Regions from separate parts of the Agrobacterium sp. 5Ca39 genome, predicted to be linked through region 1. Evidence: riboswitches for the same ligand, from Rfam matches in the RefSeq annotation. Region 1 holds a riboswitch; each other region holds the start of a gene.
The links. A riboswitch is a leader RNA that binds a small molecule or an ion and turns the genes downstream of it on or off. The one in region 1 is predicted to bind thiamine pyrophosphate.

Region 1 (4,486 bases):
CGGCGAGCAGATGTCCTATTTCGACATGCGCGGCCGGCGCTTTCCGCTCTGGACCTCCGAGCCCGGCGTTGGCCGCGACAAGACCACCGAAATCACCTTCAAGTCTGACGTCAACGGCAAGGCAGGCGGTGATTATTACAACACCAACTATCCGCAGCCGACCTATCTCTCGTCGCGTAGATACGCGCTGCATGTGGAAACGAGCGCCTATTCGGTCTTCGATTTCCGCAATGGCGATTTCCACGAGATCGAAATCTGGGCCATCCCGGAGAAGATCGAATTTTTGGCCGGCGACAGTTTCACCGATATCGTCTCCGCGCTGTCCCTACGGTTTGGACGGCAGCCGCAAATGCCGGAATGGATATATAATGGCGCGATCATTGGATTAAAGGATGGCGTCAATTCGTTTGCGCGGCTGGAGAAAATCCGCGCAGCAGGAACGCAGGTGTCGGGCCTGTGGTGTGAGGACTGGGTGGGGCTTCGCCAGACATCCTTCGGCGCACGCCTGTTCTGGGACTGGCAGGCGAACGAAACCCGTTATCCGCATCTGCGCCAGAAGATCGCCGAGCTTGCCGATCAGGGTATCCGTTTTCTGGGGTACGTGAACCCCTATCTCTGCGTTGACGGCCCGCTTTTCCCGGTGGCCGAACAGGCCGGTTATTTCGCAACGGATGCGGAAGGGAAAACGGCGCTGGTGGATTTCGGCGAGTTCGATTGCGGCGTGGTCGATTTCACCAATCCGGCTGCCGCCGACTGGTTTGCCGAAGAAATCATCGGCAAGAACATGCTGGATTTCGGCCTTTCCGGGTGGATGGCTGATTTCGGCGAATATCTTCCGATCGATATAACGCTCTTCAACGGTGTCGACGCTAAGCTGATGCACAATGCATGGCCCACCCTGTGGGCCGAGGTCAATGCAAAAGCCGTCGAAAGCCGCGACAAGACCGGCGAAACGCTGTTCTTCATGCGCGCAGGCTTCACCGGAGTGCAGGCCCATTGCCCCCTCATCTGGGGCGGTGACCAGTCGGTCGACTTCTCCCGTCATGATGGGCTTGTCACCGTCATTTGCGGCGCGCTTTCATCCGGCCTCATGGGCAATGCCTATCACCATTCCGACATCGGCGGTTACACCAGCCTGTTCGGCAATGTCCGCACCGCGGAACTCATCATGCGCTGGACGGAGATGGCCGCCTTCACGCCTGTCATGCGCACCCATGAGGGCAACCGCCCGCGTGACAATCTGCAGATCGATCAGGATGAAGCGGTTCTCGCCCATTTCGCCCGCATGACGACAGTCTATGTCGCGCTTGCCCCCTATCTGAAATCGCTCTCCGCCGAAGCGGCCAGGACGGGGCTTCCGGTGCAACGCCCGCTTTTCCTGCATTACGAGAATGACCGGCAGACTTACGCCATTCAGGACAGCTATCTCTATGGCCCCGACATGCTGGTGGCCCCTGTCTGGAAAGCGGGAGAAGCGCAACGCACTCTCTATCTTCCGGGCGATGGCCAGTGGGTACATCTGTGGAGCGGCGTGCATCATCGCGGTGGAAACGAGGTTACCGTGGAAGCACCACTCGGCCGGCCCGCGGTTTTCTACCGCGCCGATAGTGGCAACGTCACCCTGTTTGAACAGCTCCGCACCATCTGAGCCGTTGACAGCCAGCTAAAAAAACGACAGTTTCCGACCCATTCCGAGGGGAGCACCAGACGGTGCTGAGATGGCGTTGAGCCGGACCCTTGAACCTGATCCGGATCATGCCGGCGTAGGAACGGAAACTGTCGCGCCTTTGAGGCGCTGCCCTTTCTCTTCTCCGCTTTGTCCTGATCTCCGCGATTGTCACGTGTGGAGACCGAATGATGATGCTGAAAGTTTTTGTCCGTCGCACCCGGTGCGTCTGCGTCTGAGGTTCGGCTCATGCGTGCCGCCCATGCGTTGAACGGTGTCGGTCTCCTGCTTGTTCTCTGGCAGGCAGGCACATGGCTGTTCTCCCCACCCCGTTATATCCTGCCGGCGCCGGCCGATGTCGCCGCGGCCTTCCTGCGCCACCCCGGTTTCCTGTTGGGGCAGGCCATGGTTACATTTCTCGAAATGGCCGTTGGACTGACGGCCGGCGTCCTGGTCGGTATTCTCGTGGCTTTCTCCATCGCGGCAATCCCCCGTCTCGGTCGCCTCGTCTGGCCGATGGTTCTGGTTTTGCAGGCCTTTCCGGTCTTCGTGCTGGCGCCCATCCTCGTCCTCTGGTTCGGCTTCGGCATGGCCTCGAAAGCGGTGATGACAGCGATCATCATCTTCTTTCCCGTCGCCTCCTCCTTCACCGATGGCCTCAACCGGACGGATCGCGCCATTCTCGATGCCGCCTCGCTGACGCAGGCAAGCCACTGGCAGGTTCTCACCCGGTTGCGCGTGCCACTGGCACTGCCTTCGCTTATCTCCGGGCTGCGGGTGGCCGCACCCCTCGCACCGCTGGGCGCTGTCATTGGCGAATGGGTTGGCGCATCGGCAGGGCTTGGATTCGTGATGATCCAGTCAAACGCCCGCATGCAGACCGACACGATGTTCGCCGCCATGGCGATACTCGCCATCATGGCGGTGCTGCTGCGACTGGCGGTGGATCGCGCCACCGCCCATCTGGCGCCCTGGGCCAGGGAAACAGAACACACCATTCCTTTCGGGTATTTACGGAGACTTTCAGCATCATGAAGCGAACTCTTCTTTCTTTCGTCGTCGCGGCGACAAGCATATTTGCCCCCGTTCAGTCACAGGCGGCCGACAGGCTTACGGTATTGCTGGAATGGTTCGTGAACCCCGACCATGCGCCGATGGTCATCGCGAAAGAGCGGGGCCTTTTTGCGGATGCGGGGCTCGAAGTTGAACTTGTTCCTCCGGCAGATCCTTCCGCCGTTCCGCGCCTCGTTTCGGCAAAACAGGCCGATATCGGCGTGCACTACCAGCCCAACCTCTATCTCGACCACGATGCCGGCCTGCCGCTCGTCCGTTTCGGCACACTGGTCGAAACGCCGCTAAACACCGTCACCGTGCTGGCTGACGGACCGATCAAAAGCCTGAAGGACCTGAAGGGCAGGAAAGTCGGTTTTTCCGTATCCGGCTTCGAGGATGCCATGTTGAAGCGCATGCTGGAAAAGGACGGTCTGACGAAAGACGATGTGGAACTCATCAACGTCAATTTCTCCCTGTCGCCATCGCTCATCGCCGGCAAGGTGGACGCCACGCTCGGCGGTTTCCGCAATTTCGAACTGACGCAGATGAAGCTCGAGGGCCACGAAGGCCGATCCTTCTTTCCCGAGGAACATGGTGTTCCGGCCTATGACGAGCTGATCTTCGTCACCCATCGCGATCTCGCAACAGACAGCCGCCTGCCGCGTTTCCTCTCCGCCGTGGAACAGGCCGCTATTTTCATCACCAATCACCCGCAGGAATCCTGGCAGCTTTTCATCAAGGCCTATCCCAATCTCGATGACGCACTGAATAAGCAGGCTTTCTTCGACACAGTGCCGCGTTTTGCCAAGCGCCCTGCCGCACTCGACCGCGCCCGCTATGCGCGTTTTGGCGCCTTCATGCAGGAAATGCAGCTCATCAAGCAGGCGCCGGCGGCGGACGAAGTCGCCGTGGAGCTACAGCAGCCATGACAATCCCTTTCCCCACGACCACGCAGGCCGCCGAAATCCTTGAAAAAGTCAGGCAAGCGCGTCCGCGCGTACATTGCCTTATGAATACCGTGGTGCAAAAATTCACCGCCGACGGGATTACCGGTGTCGGCGGCATTCCCTCCATGACCACGTCGCTGGAGGAAATCGAAAGCTTCGTTACCAAGGCGGATGCGCTGACCATCAATCTCGGCACGCTGGATGCGGAACGGCGCAAGGTTATCCTGCTGGCAGTGAAGATCGCCAACGCCTCAGGCAAGCCCTGGATCGTCGACCCCGTGCATTGTGACTATTCTCCATCCCGGCTGGCCTTCGCGCGTGAGCTCATCACTCTCTCTCCCGCGATCGTGCGTGGCAACCGTGCAGAAATGAGACTGATCGGCGAGGTGCCAGATGCAATCAGGATCGAAACCGGGCCGGTCGATCACCTGAGCGACGCGACGCGACGCGTCAGGATCGTAAACGGCCATCCCTGGATGGCTAAGGTAACGGGTACGGGCTGCCTCTCGGGGGGCGTCATCGCTGCTTTCATGGCCGTGGAACGGGATGCTTTGGCAGCGGCGGCGTCCGCCCTTGCCGTCACCGGCGTCTCCGCCGAACTGGCCGCGTCCTGTGCCAGAGGTCCCGGCACGTTCGAACCGGCATTCCTGGACGCGCTTTCGGCGATTACCGGCGAGGATATCATCAATCATGCGAGGATCGAGAATGAACAAGGTTGATTACCGCCTCAACGCGCTTGTGGATGGGAGCCTCGGCGATGTCGCGCCTCTCTTTGAGCTTGCTCTGGCGGCTGCACTTAATGGCGCGACCATCCTGCAAT
Region 2 (4,486 bases), on a different replicon from region 1:
TTGCCGGTTACGATACCGTTCAGGCCTATGCCGAGGCGGGGCTCGGGCCTGGCGACGATGCCTATCGGGTTACTTATCTTCTCGAGCATCTCGGGCTTACGGGTCAGGAAAATCCGGCAAACCTTTCCGGTGGTGAAGCGCGCCGCGCCGCGCTTGCCCGTGTCATGGCGCCGGAGCCCGATATTCTGATGCTGGACGAACCCACCAACCATCTGGATCTGCCGACAATCGAATGGCTTGAAAGCGAACTCCAGCAGACGCGCAGCGCGCTGGTGCTGATTTCGCACGACCGTCGTTTTCTCGAACGGGTTTCGACCTCGACCGTCTGGCTCGATCGCGGCCAGTCCCGCCGTCTCAATCGTGGTTTTGCCCATTTCGAGGAATGGCGTGACAAGGTGCTTGAAGAGGAAGAGCTTGAACAACACAAGCTCGGCAAGGCCATCGAGCGCGAAGAACACTGGATGCGGTATGGCGTGACTGCAAGGCGCAAGCGCAACATGCGCCGTGTCGGTGAGCTTCAGGCCATGCGGGCGGAATATCGTGGGCACAAGGGGCCGCAGGGGACTGTACAGGCGACCGTCACGGAAGGCCGGGAGTCCGGCAAGCTGGTCATCGAGGCGGAGGCTATCACCAAGGCTTACGGTGAGCGCATGATTGTCGCGCCGTTCTCACTGCGGGTGCATCGCGGCGATTGCATCGGTCTCGTCGGACCGAATGGCGCGGGCAAGACAACGTTGCTGAAGATGCTCACCGGCCAGCTTGAACCAGACAGCGGCTGGGTCAAGCTCGGCACCAATCTCGAGATCGCAACGCTTGACCAGAAGCGCGAGGAGCTCAATCCCAACGATACGCTCGCACATTATTTGACCGACGGCCGGGGCGACAATCTTCTCGTCAATGGCGAGGTGAAGCATGTCACGGGTTATATGAAGGACTTTCTGTTCCAGCCGGAACAGGCCCGCACACCCATCCGCAACCTTTCCGGCGGCGAGCGTGCAAGGCTCATTCTGGCGCGTATTCTCGCCCGGCCGACCAATCTTCTGATTCTCGACGAACCGACCAACGATCTCGATATCGAAACGCTGGATCTGTTGCAGGAGATCGTGGCCGGTTTTTCCGGCACGGTCATCCTTGTCAGCCACGACCGTGATTTTCTTGACCGTACGGTCACCTCCACCATCGCGCCGGCCAATCCCGATCAACCGGACGGACGCTGGATCGAATATGCCGGTGGCTATTCGGATATGATGGCGCAGCGCAAGGGAGCTGCGGAAGAGAAACGAAAAGCTGAGAGACAGGAAAAGGCGAAAGCCGCACCTTCAGCCCCGTCTTCGCAGGAGCCTGGAAAGGCCAAGGCCAAGCTTTCGTTCAAGCAGAAATTCGCCCTCGAAAATCTCCCCAAGGAGATGGAGAAGGCGCAGGAAGAGATTGCAAAACGCGAGCAGCGCATGGCCGACCCGGAACTCTTCGCCAAGGATCAGGCGGCCTTCAACAAGCTGGCGCAGGAAATGGAAAAGCTGCGCGAAAAACTTGAGGCCATGGAAGAGGAGTGGCTGGAGCTGGAGATGCTGCGCGAGGAACTGGAAGGCTGAGGACGATCTTTCCGGCCGCCCCGCCATCCGCCTTTGACAGGACCGCGGAAATGCCGTTTGCTGTCCCGGTTCGGAGGAGTTCAACACCATGCGCATGATCTTCGTCAACCTGCCCGTCAAGAATATCGAGACATCGAGAGCCTTCTTCACGACACTGGGTTTCACCTTCAATCCGGAATATTCCGATGACCGCACGCTCTGCATGATTGTCGAGGAGAACATCTTCGTCATGCTCCTTCAGGAAGAGCGTTTCCGTGATTTCATCAACGGCGACATCGCCGACGCCAAGCGGAGTACCGAGGTACTGACCTGTCTTTCCGCCGGAAGCCGGGAGGAAATCGACCGTATGATCGAGGCAGCGCTCGCGTCAGGCGGCAGCCACTGGAAACCCGTTCAGGATCACGGATTCATGTATGCAGGCAGTTTTCAGGATCCCGACGGCCACGTCTGGGAACTGGTGCACATGGCGCAGCAGGGTTGATGGCAGCCATCTTGCCAAGACGGGTCTGCGGGACTACACCATTATCTTGATCTAACGGGGTGTCTTTCGCGCTTGGGCGCAAAAGGCTGAGAGGCTTGCCAACCCGAAGAACCTGATCCGGTTCATACCGGCGGAGGGATTAGACGGCTTTCATGCAGGCGGCTATTTCCCTCCTCGTTTTGAGGAGATATTCGTGCGCCGTCGTATTTTTGTAAATTCCATTATTGCCGTTTCCATGCTTCTGCCCGGCTTCGCAGTTGCGCAGGAAAAACCGGAACTGACGGTCTACACCTATGAGAGCTTTGTTTCTGAATGGGGGCCCGGTCCCAAAATAAAGGAAGCTTTCGAGAAGGTGTGCGCTTGCACCGTCAATTTTGTCGGCGTGGCGGACGGCGTGGCGCTTCTCAACCGGCTGAAATTGGAAGGTCCGGGGTCCAAGGCGGATGTCGTCGTGGGACTTGATACAAATCTGGTCGCGGAGGCGAAACAGACCGGCCTTTTCGATGTCAGCGGCGTTGATGCATCAGCGGCCAAGGTACCCGGCGGCTATGAGGACGATGTGTTCGTTCCCTATGATTACGGCCATTTCGCTATCGTCTATGACACCCAGACGCTGAAAAGCCCACCAACGAGCCTCAAAGAACTCGTGGAAGGCGACCCCGCCCAGAAGATAGCCATTCAGGACCCGCGCACCTCGACGCCGGGACTGGGGCTGCTTCTGTGGGTGAAATCGGTTTATGGCGACCAGGCGCCGGAAGCCTGGGCAAAGCTCAGGAAGCGGATCCTTACCGTTACGCCGGGCTGGTCGGAGTCCTACGGGCTCTTCACCAAGGGGGAGGTGCCGATGGTGCTGTCCTACACGACTTCGCCCGCCTATCATATGGTCGCCGAAAAGACGGATCGTTATCAGGCCGCAGCTTTCTCCGAAGGACATTACATCCAGATCGAAGTGTCAGGCCTTCTCAAAAACGCGCCGCACAAGGATCTTGCAAAGCAGTTTCTCGCATTCACCCTCACCTCCGGTTTTCAGGATACCATTCCCGAAAACAACTGGATGATGCCAGTTGCGGCAACCTCCGCCCCCCTGCCGGAGGCCTTTTCCAGGCTCGTCGTGCCGCAGAAGACTTTCCTGATGCAGCCGGAAGAGGTCGCGAAAAACCGCAAGGCATGGATAGACGAATGGCTGACGGCCATGAGCATGAATTGAAGAAGAGGCGCGTCCACGCATGATGCTGCGTCGCGATTACCGGCGGTCAATCATTTTCGGGACGGCGGCTTTTGCCGCCGTTTTCCTGTTCATGGCGCTCGCCGTGTTTGCGCTTCTGTCCTTTGATGCGGGTGCATCCGCTTCCGGCATTTTGGACCCTTATACATTGCGTATTCTGCGCTTCACGGTTTATCAGGCGACGCTCTCCACCCTTCTTTCCATCATTCTTGGTCTTCCCGTGGCCTTGGCACTCTCCCGGCAGCGGGAGTTTCCGGGAAGGATCTGGATCATCCGGTTGATGGCAGTGCCGATGGGGCTGCCGGTGATCGTCGGCGCCTTCGGTATCATTACCATCTGGGGGAGGCAGGGTGTCTTGAATACGCTTCTTGTTTTCGCCGGCGCGGAAGAACCTTTCAGCATTTACGGTCTTTCCGGCATCCTCATTGCTCATGTGTTTTTCAATCTGCCGCTTTCCGTCCGGTTGTTGCTGGCCGGGCTGGAGCGTATTCCGGGCGAATATTGGCGCATGGCGGCGAGCCTCGGCATGGGGCCGATCTCGGTTTTCCGTTTTGTCGAATGGCCGGCCGTGTCCCGGCTTGTTCCGGGTATCGCCGGCCTCATCTTCATGCTTTGCGCCACCAGTTTTACGCTCGTGCTCCTTCTGGGCGGCGGGCCGGCGGCGACCACCCTGGAGGTCGCTATATACCAGGCGCTGCGGTTCGATTTCGATCCGCAGCGGGCGATCGCGCTCTCGGTTCTGCAGATCGTCCTCACCGCGGCCCTGCTCGGCCTTCTGGCCTTCCTGCCGTCGCCGGAAGCGGAAATCGCTTCACTTGGCCGGCCTGTGCGCCGTTTCGATGCGGGCCGGGCGGCGGCCCGCCTGTGGGATGGTCTAATCATCGTTTCCGCGGTGCTGTTGATCGGACTGCCGCTGGTCGCCATTGTCTTCTCGGGGGTCCAGGCAGACCTGCCGCGCCTCATCACAGCACCGGTCTTCCTGCGCGCGGCGACGACAAGTCTTGGGATTGCCGCGTTCTCGGCAATTTTCGTGATCATCGTCAGCATGGCGATCATCCGCGCACGTCAGGCGGTCAGCGCGAAACGGCGGGCCGCGCGGCCTCTTCACCTCTTGTCCAGCGTTCTCGGCGCGGGATCGTCTCTGGTTCTGCTGGTTCCGCCCGTGGTGCTCGGAAGCGGATGGTTCCT
Region 3 (4,486 bases), on a different replicon from region 1:
CCAGTTCGCAGCCGCAAAAGGAATGGACCGTGCCGGCGAGCTGCGGGAAGCTCTTCATGTAACCGCTTTTTTCGAAATAGGCGCGGTTGATGCCGGGCGGGAAACGGATCGCTTCGGCGCCATCGGCGCCACCGGTGCGGTCGATCAGCCGCTCGAAGGCGGCAATCACGTCCTCGAACTGGCCGCTGCGTCCATAAAGACCGTCCACACCCGTTTCAATCAGCAGGCCTTCTTCGAACAGTCGATCGAGGAACGATGTTTGCATGTCCATGGTCTTATCCCAAGAGGCTGGTGTCCTGCCTGTGAACCAGCAGGAGATTGGCGGAATTGCCGAGAATGCGGTCGTTGGAAATCATCAGGCGGGCGGAATGCGCGTCGCGCAGATGCCGGCCGAGGCTGTAGGGCGTGCCGTTCTTGTAGCCCATGATGCCGCAGACCAGCATGGCGTGGTCGATGATCTCGAGAATGGTTTCCGAAGAGCAGATTTTCACATTGTTCATGGCAACGGCAAAGGCCATCGACATCAATTTTTCCGGATCGCTCTTGGTGTCCTCGTAGGCCTTGATACCGGCTATGATGTTGGATTTCACCACCTGCAGCTTGGTGGAAACCTCGGCAAGGCGGATCGCGCCGGGAGGAGCCGTTCCGGGCGACTTGCGGGCCGCAGCTCTGACAAAAGATTGGGCGCGCAGCACCGCATCCGACGCGATACCATACCAGACGGCGCTCCACAGCAGATGCGAGCTTGCAAGCATGGATTGTGCAGCGATTTCTGCGAAAGGCTTTGGGAAAATCTGCGCCGCCGGCGCTTCGCCGCGGAACAGGAAGCCGTCCGAACAGGTGCCACGCATGCCGAGCGTATCCCAAACATGGGTCTTCTCAAGCGTATACTGGTTTTTCAGGAAGACGGTCATCACCTGATCGGCGGGCGCGGCATCCTTGTGGGCGCGCGACGTAATCAGGATCGCATCGGCGTTGCTGCCATAAGAAATAACCGTGGCGTCCTTCTCCAGCCGGCAGCTATCACCTTCGACTTCGATTGCGCAGATGGAGTTACGCAGATTTCCGCCGATGCCGCCTTCGGTGGTGGCGGAACCGAGCAGAAGCTGTTCGCCGGCGACGCGGCGCATGAAGTCGGCGTGCCATGCGCTCGCCTCTCCATGTTCCACAAGGCTCGACAGTTTGATGTGGTGCATGGCGAAAATCATCGCCGTTGCCGAACAGGCCTGCCCAAGCCGGGCGCAGATATCGGCGATTTCCTGAAGGGAGGCGCCTTCGCCGCCCAGCAGTGAAGGGACCTGTATGCCGAGCAGACGTTCCTGCCTCAATGCATCAACGGCTTCCTGCGGAAAGCGGCCGGTGACATCCACCTCGTCCGCATATTTGGCGGCAATTGCCGCGACACGGCCCGCGCGCGCGGACAGCGTTTCATCCTGCGGCGCGACGGTGACGTTCATCAGGCTGCCTCTTTACCATCGAGAATGAGTTTAACAGTGTCTTCAATGGCCTTGATGCTGGCGAAAGACTTGCGGTTCAGCAGATTGTCCGGGAATTCGATATCGAATGCTTCTTCGATGCCGAGCATCAATTGCACCGATGCAAAGGAAGAAAGGCCCGCCGCGTAAAGATCGGCTTCATCTGCAATCGTATCGACGGGGGTTGGAAGCTGGCCGAATTTTGCCAGTATTTCACGTATAGTCGCATTCATTCCGACGTATCTCCCATGAATTTCACATCAGGATGGTTTGTGCTTATGGTTACGTTGCAAACGATAATATTCGCCTAAACCGTTAGGTTAATTACAACTAACGGCAGCATGCGCCATTCCCGCACCTTTGCCAAGCATGGATCGCCGGTCTTGACAAAAGCCTGAGGGTGTTTTTTGCTGGGGCCATTCACCAGGGGTGTCCCGTCAAGGGGCTGAGATTCTGCTTTCATGCGCAGTGACCCGTTGAACCTGATCCAGTTCATACTGGCGTAGGGACGGTGCAAAGACCTGATGTCGGGCGGCGCATGGCGCCGCGTTTCGGCACACAGGTATTTTCCATCATTCCGGCTCGAACTGGGTCTCCACTGTTAAACTTTGGAGCCTCAAGATGAATATCGCTGCCAAGACTATACCGCTCGTCGTTACAACCGGCCCGCATGCCGCCTCCACGAAAATCCATAAGCCGGGCGTTTTGCATCCGCATATCCGCGTACCGATGCGCGAGATCGCAGTGCACCCGACGGCGGGCGAGCCGCCGGTCACGGTTTATGATTCCTCAGGTCCCTATACCGACCCCAACCATCCGGTCCTGATCGAAAAGGGTCTGCCGCGTCTGCGTCATGACTGGATCGTCGCGCGCGGTGATGTCGAGGCTTACGAGGGTCGGCACGTCAAGCCGGAGGATAACGGTTTTGCCACAGGCGAACGCCTGACGCCTGAATTTGGTGTACGTCATCAGCCGCTGAAAGCGACGGCGGGCAAGGCGGTGACGCAACTTGCCTATGCGCGGGCGGGCATTATCACGCCCGAAATGGAATTCATCGCCATTCGCGAAAATCTCGGGCGCGAGGCAGCGAAGGAGAAGCTCGCGCGTGACGGTGAGAGTTTCGGCGCGCATATTCCTGATTACGTCACGGCGGAATTTGTGCGTCAGGAAGTGGCGTCGGGCCGCGCCATTATTCCAGCCAATATCAACCATCCGGAACTTGAGCCGATGATCATCGGCCGCAATTTTCTCGTCAAGATCAATGCCAATATCGGCAATTCCGCCGTCACCTCCTCAATGGCGGAAGAGGTTGAGAAGATGGTCTGGGCCATCCGCTGGGGTGCGGATACGGTCATGGACCTTTCGACCGGCCGCAACATCCACAATATCCGCGAATGGATCATCCGTAATTCGCCGGTTCCGATCGGAACCGTGCCGCTTTATCAGGCGCTGGAGAAGGTGAACGGCATTGCCGAAGACCTCAATTGGGAAGTGTTCCGCGATACGCTGATCGAGCAGGCGGAGCAGGGTGTGGATTATTTCACCATCCATGCCGGCGTCAGGCTGCATTACATACCGCTCACCGTCAACCGCGTCACCGGCATCGTCTCACGCGGCGGCTCGATCATGGCCAAGTGGTGTCTTCATCACCACAAGGAAAGTTTCCTCTATGAGCATTTCGACGAGATTTGCGACATCTGCCGTGCTTACGATGTCTCCTTCTCGCTGGGCGATGGCCTGCGTCCCGGCTCGATCGCTGACGCCAATGATGCGGCGCAGTTTGCGGAGTTAGAAACGCTGGGTGAGTTGACGCAGATCGCTTGGGCAAAGGATTGCCAGGTGATGATCGAAGGCCCCGGCCACGTGCCGATGCACAAGATCAAGGAGAATATGGACAAGCAGTTGAAGACCTGCGGCGAAGCGCCCTTCTATACGCTTGGGCCGCTGACCACGGACATTGCGCCCGGTTACGACCACATCACGTCCGGCATTGGTGCTGCAATGATCGGCTGGTTCGGGACCGCCATGCTCTGCTACGTTACGCCGAAGGAACACCTCGGTCTGCCGGATCGTAATGACGTGAAGGTGGGTGTCATTACCTACAAGATCGCCGCTCACGCCGCCGATCTTGCCAAGGGTCATCCGGCCGCACAGGTGCGGGACGATGCGCTGTCGCGTGCAAGGTTCGAGTTCCGCTGGGAGGATCAGTTTAACCTGTCGCTCGATCCCGATACGGCTCGGTCCTTCCATGACGAGACGCTGCCGAAGGAGGCGCACAAGGTTGCGCATTTCTGCTCCATGTGCGGACCGAAATTCTGCTCGATGCGGATTTCCCACGATATCCGCGCCGAGGCGCAGAAGGAGGGGCTTGAGGCCATGGCCGCGCGCTTCAAGGAAGGCGGTGAGCTTTACATGCCGCTTCCGACGCCTGCGAATGCCGAATAAAATGCACGTCCTTGTCAAGGGAACGGGGGTCGCCGGTTTGACGGCGGCCTTCGAACTGGCGCGGAGGGGCGTTGTTGTCGAGGTGTCGGAGCGCAATGCCGAGCCTTCTCGTGGAGCGTCGTTTTATGCCGGCGGCATGCTGGCTCCCTGGTGTGAGCGCGAAAATGCGGAGGAAGCGGTCCTGACGCTTGGCAAGGTGGCGCTTGACTGGTGGGACGAGGCAACTCCCGGCCTTGTGGTTCGCAATGGCACGCTGGTCGTCGCGCCAGCACGCGACAAGGCAGAGCTCACGCGTTTCGCATCGCGGACCAGCGGTTATCGCTGGGTGGATGAGGGCGAGATCGCCGCTCTGGAGCCCGATCTTGCGGGTCGCTTCCGCTCCGGGCTCTATTTCCCGGGCGAGGGGCATCTCGATCCGCGTCTCGCGCTGAAATCGCTGCATGAGCGGCTTTCTATCATGGGTGTGCGGTTCCACATGGGCATCCCTGTCGATGAACGATTGTTCGACCGGGCGGTGGACTGCACCGGAGCTGCGGCAGTGGGAGAAATTTCCAACCTACGCGGCG

Region 2: another riboswitch for thiamine pyrophosphate. It lies ahead of thiB (thiamine ABC transporter substrate binding subunit); the one in region 1 lies ahead of ACZ47E_RS17095 (ABC transporter permease).
Region 3: another riboswitch for thiamine pyrophosphate. It lies ahead of thiC (phosphomethylpyrimidine synthase ThiC); the one in region 1 lies ahead of ACZ47E_RS17095 (ABC transporter permease).

What each region holds. Positions count from the first base shown of each region.
Region 1 is NZ_AP026437.1:722,574-727,059, reverse strand. It holds gene ACZ47E_RS17100 (alpha-glucosidase) at 1-1,648, shown strand, start outside; TPP riboswitch at 1,685-1,787, shown strand; gene ACZ47E_RS17095 (ABC transporter permease) at 1,916-2,701, shown strand; gene ACZ47E_RS17090 (ABC transporter substrate-binding protein) at 2,698-3,648, shown strand; gene ACZ47E_RS17085 (hydroxyethylthiazole kinase) at 3,645-4,385, shown strand; gene thiE (thiamine phosphate synthase) at 4,372-4,486, shown strand, end outside.
Region 2 is NZ_AP026436.1:2,352,145-2,356,630, reverse strand. It holds gene ACZ47E_RS11640 (ABC-F family ATP-binding cassette domain-containing protein) at 1-1,592, shown strand, start outside; gene ACZ47E_RS11635 (VOC family protein) at 1,681-2,073, shown strand; TPP riboswitch at 2,119-2,229, shown strand; gene thiB (thiamine ABC transporter substrate binding subunit) at 2,267-3,280, shown strand; gene thiP (thiamine/thiamine pyrophosphate ABC transporter permease ThiP) at 3,300-4,486, shown strand, end outside.
Region 3 is NZ_AP026436.1:2,195,848-2,200,333, reverse strand. It holds gene ACZ47E_RS10940 (amino acid--[acyl-carrier-protein] ligase) at 1-271, opposite strand, end outside; gene ACZ47E_RS10935 (acyl-CoA dehydrogenase family protein) at 276-1,457, opposite strand; gene ACZ47E_RS10930 (acyl carrier protein) at 1,457-1,708, opposite strand; TPP riboswitch at 1,891-2,002, shown strand; gene thiC (phosphomethylpyrimidine synthase ThiC) at 2,097-3,920, shown strand; partial or broken gene thiO (glycine oxidase ThiO) at 3,922-4,486, shown strand, end outside.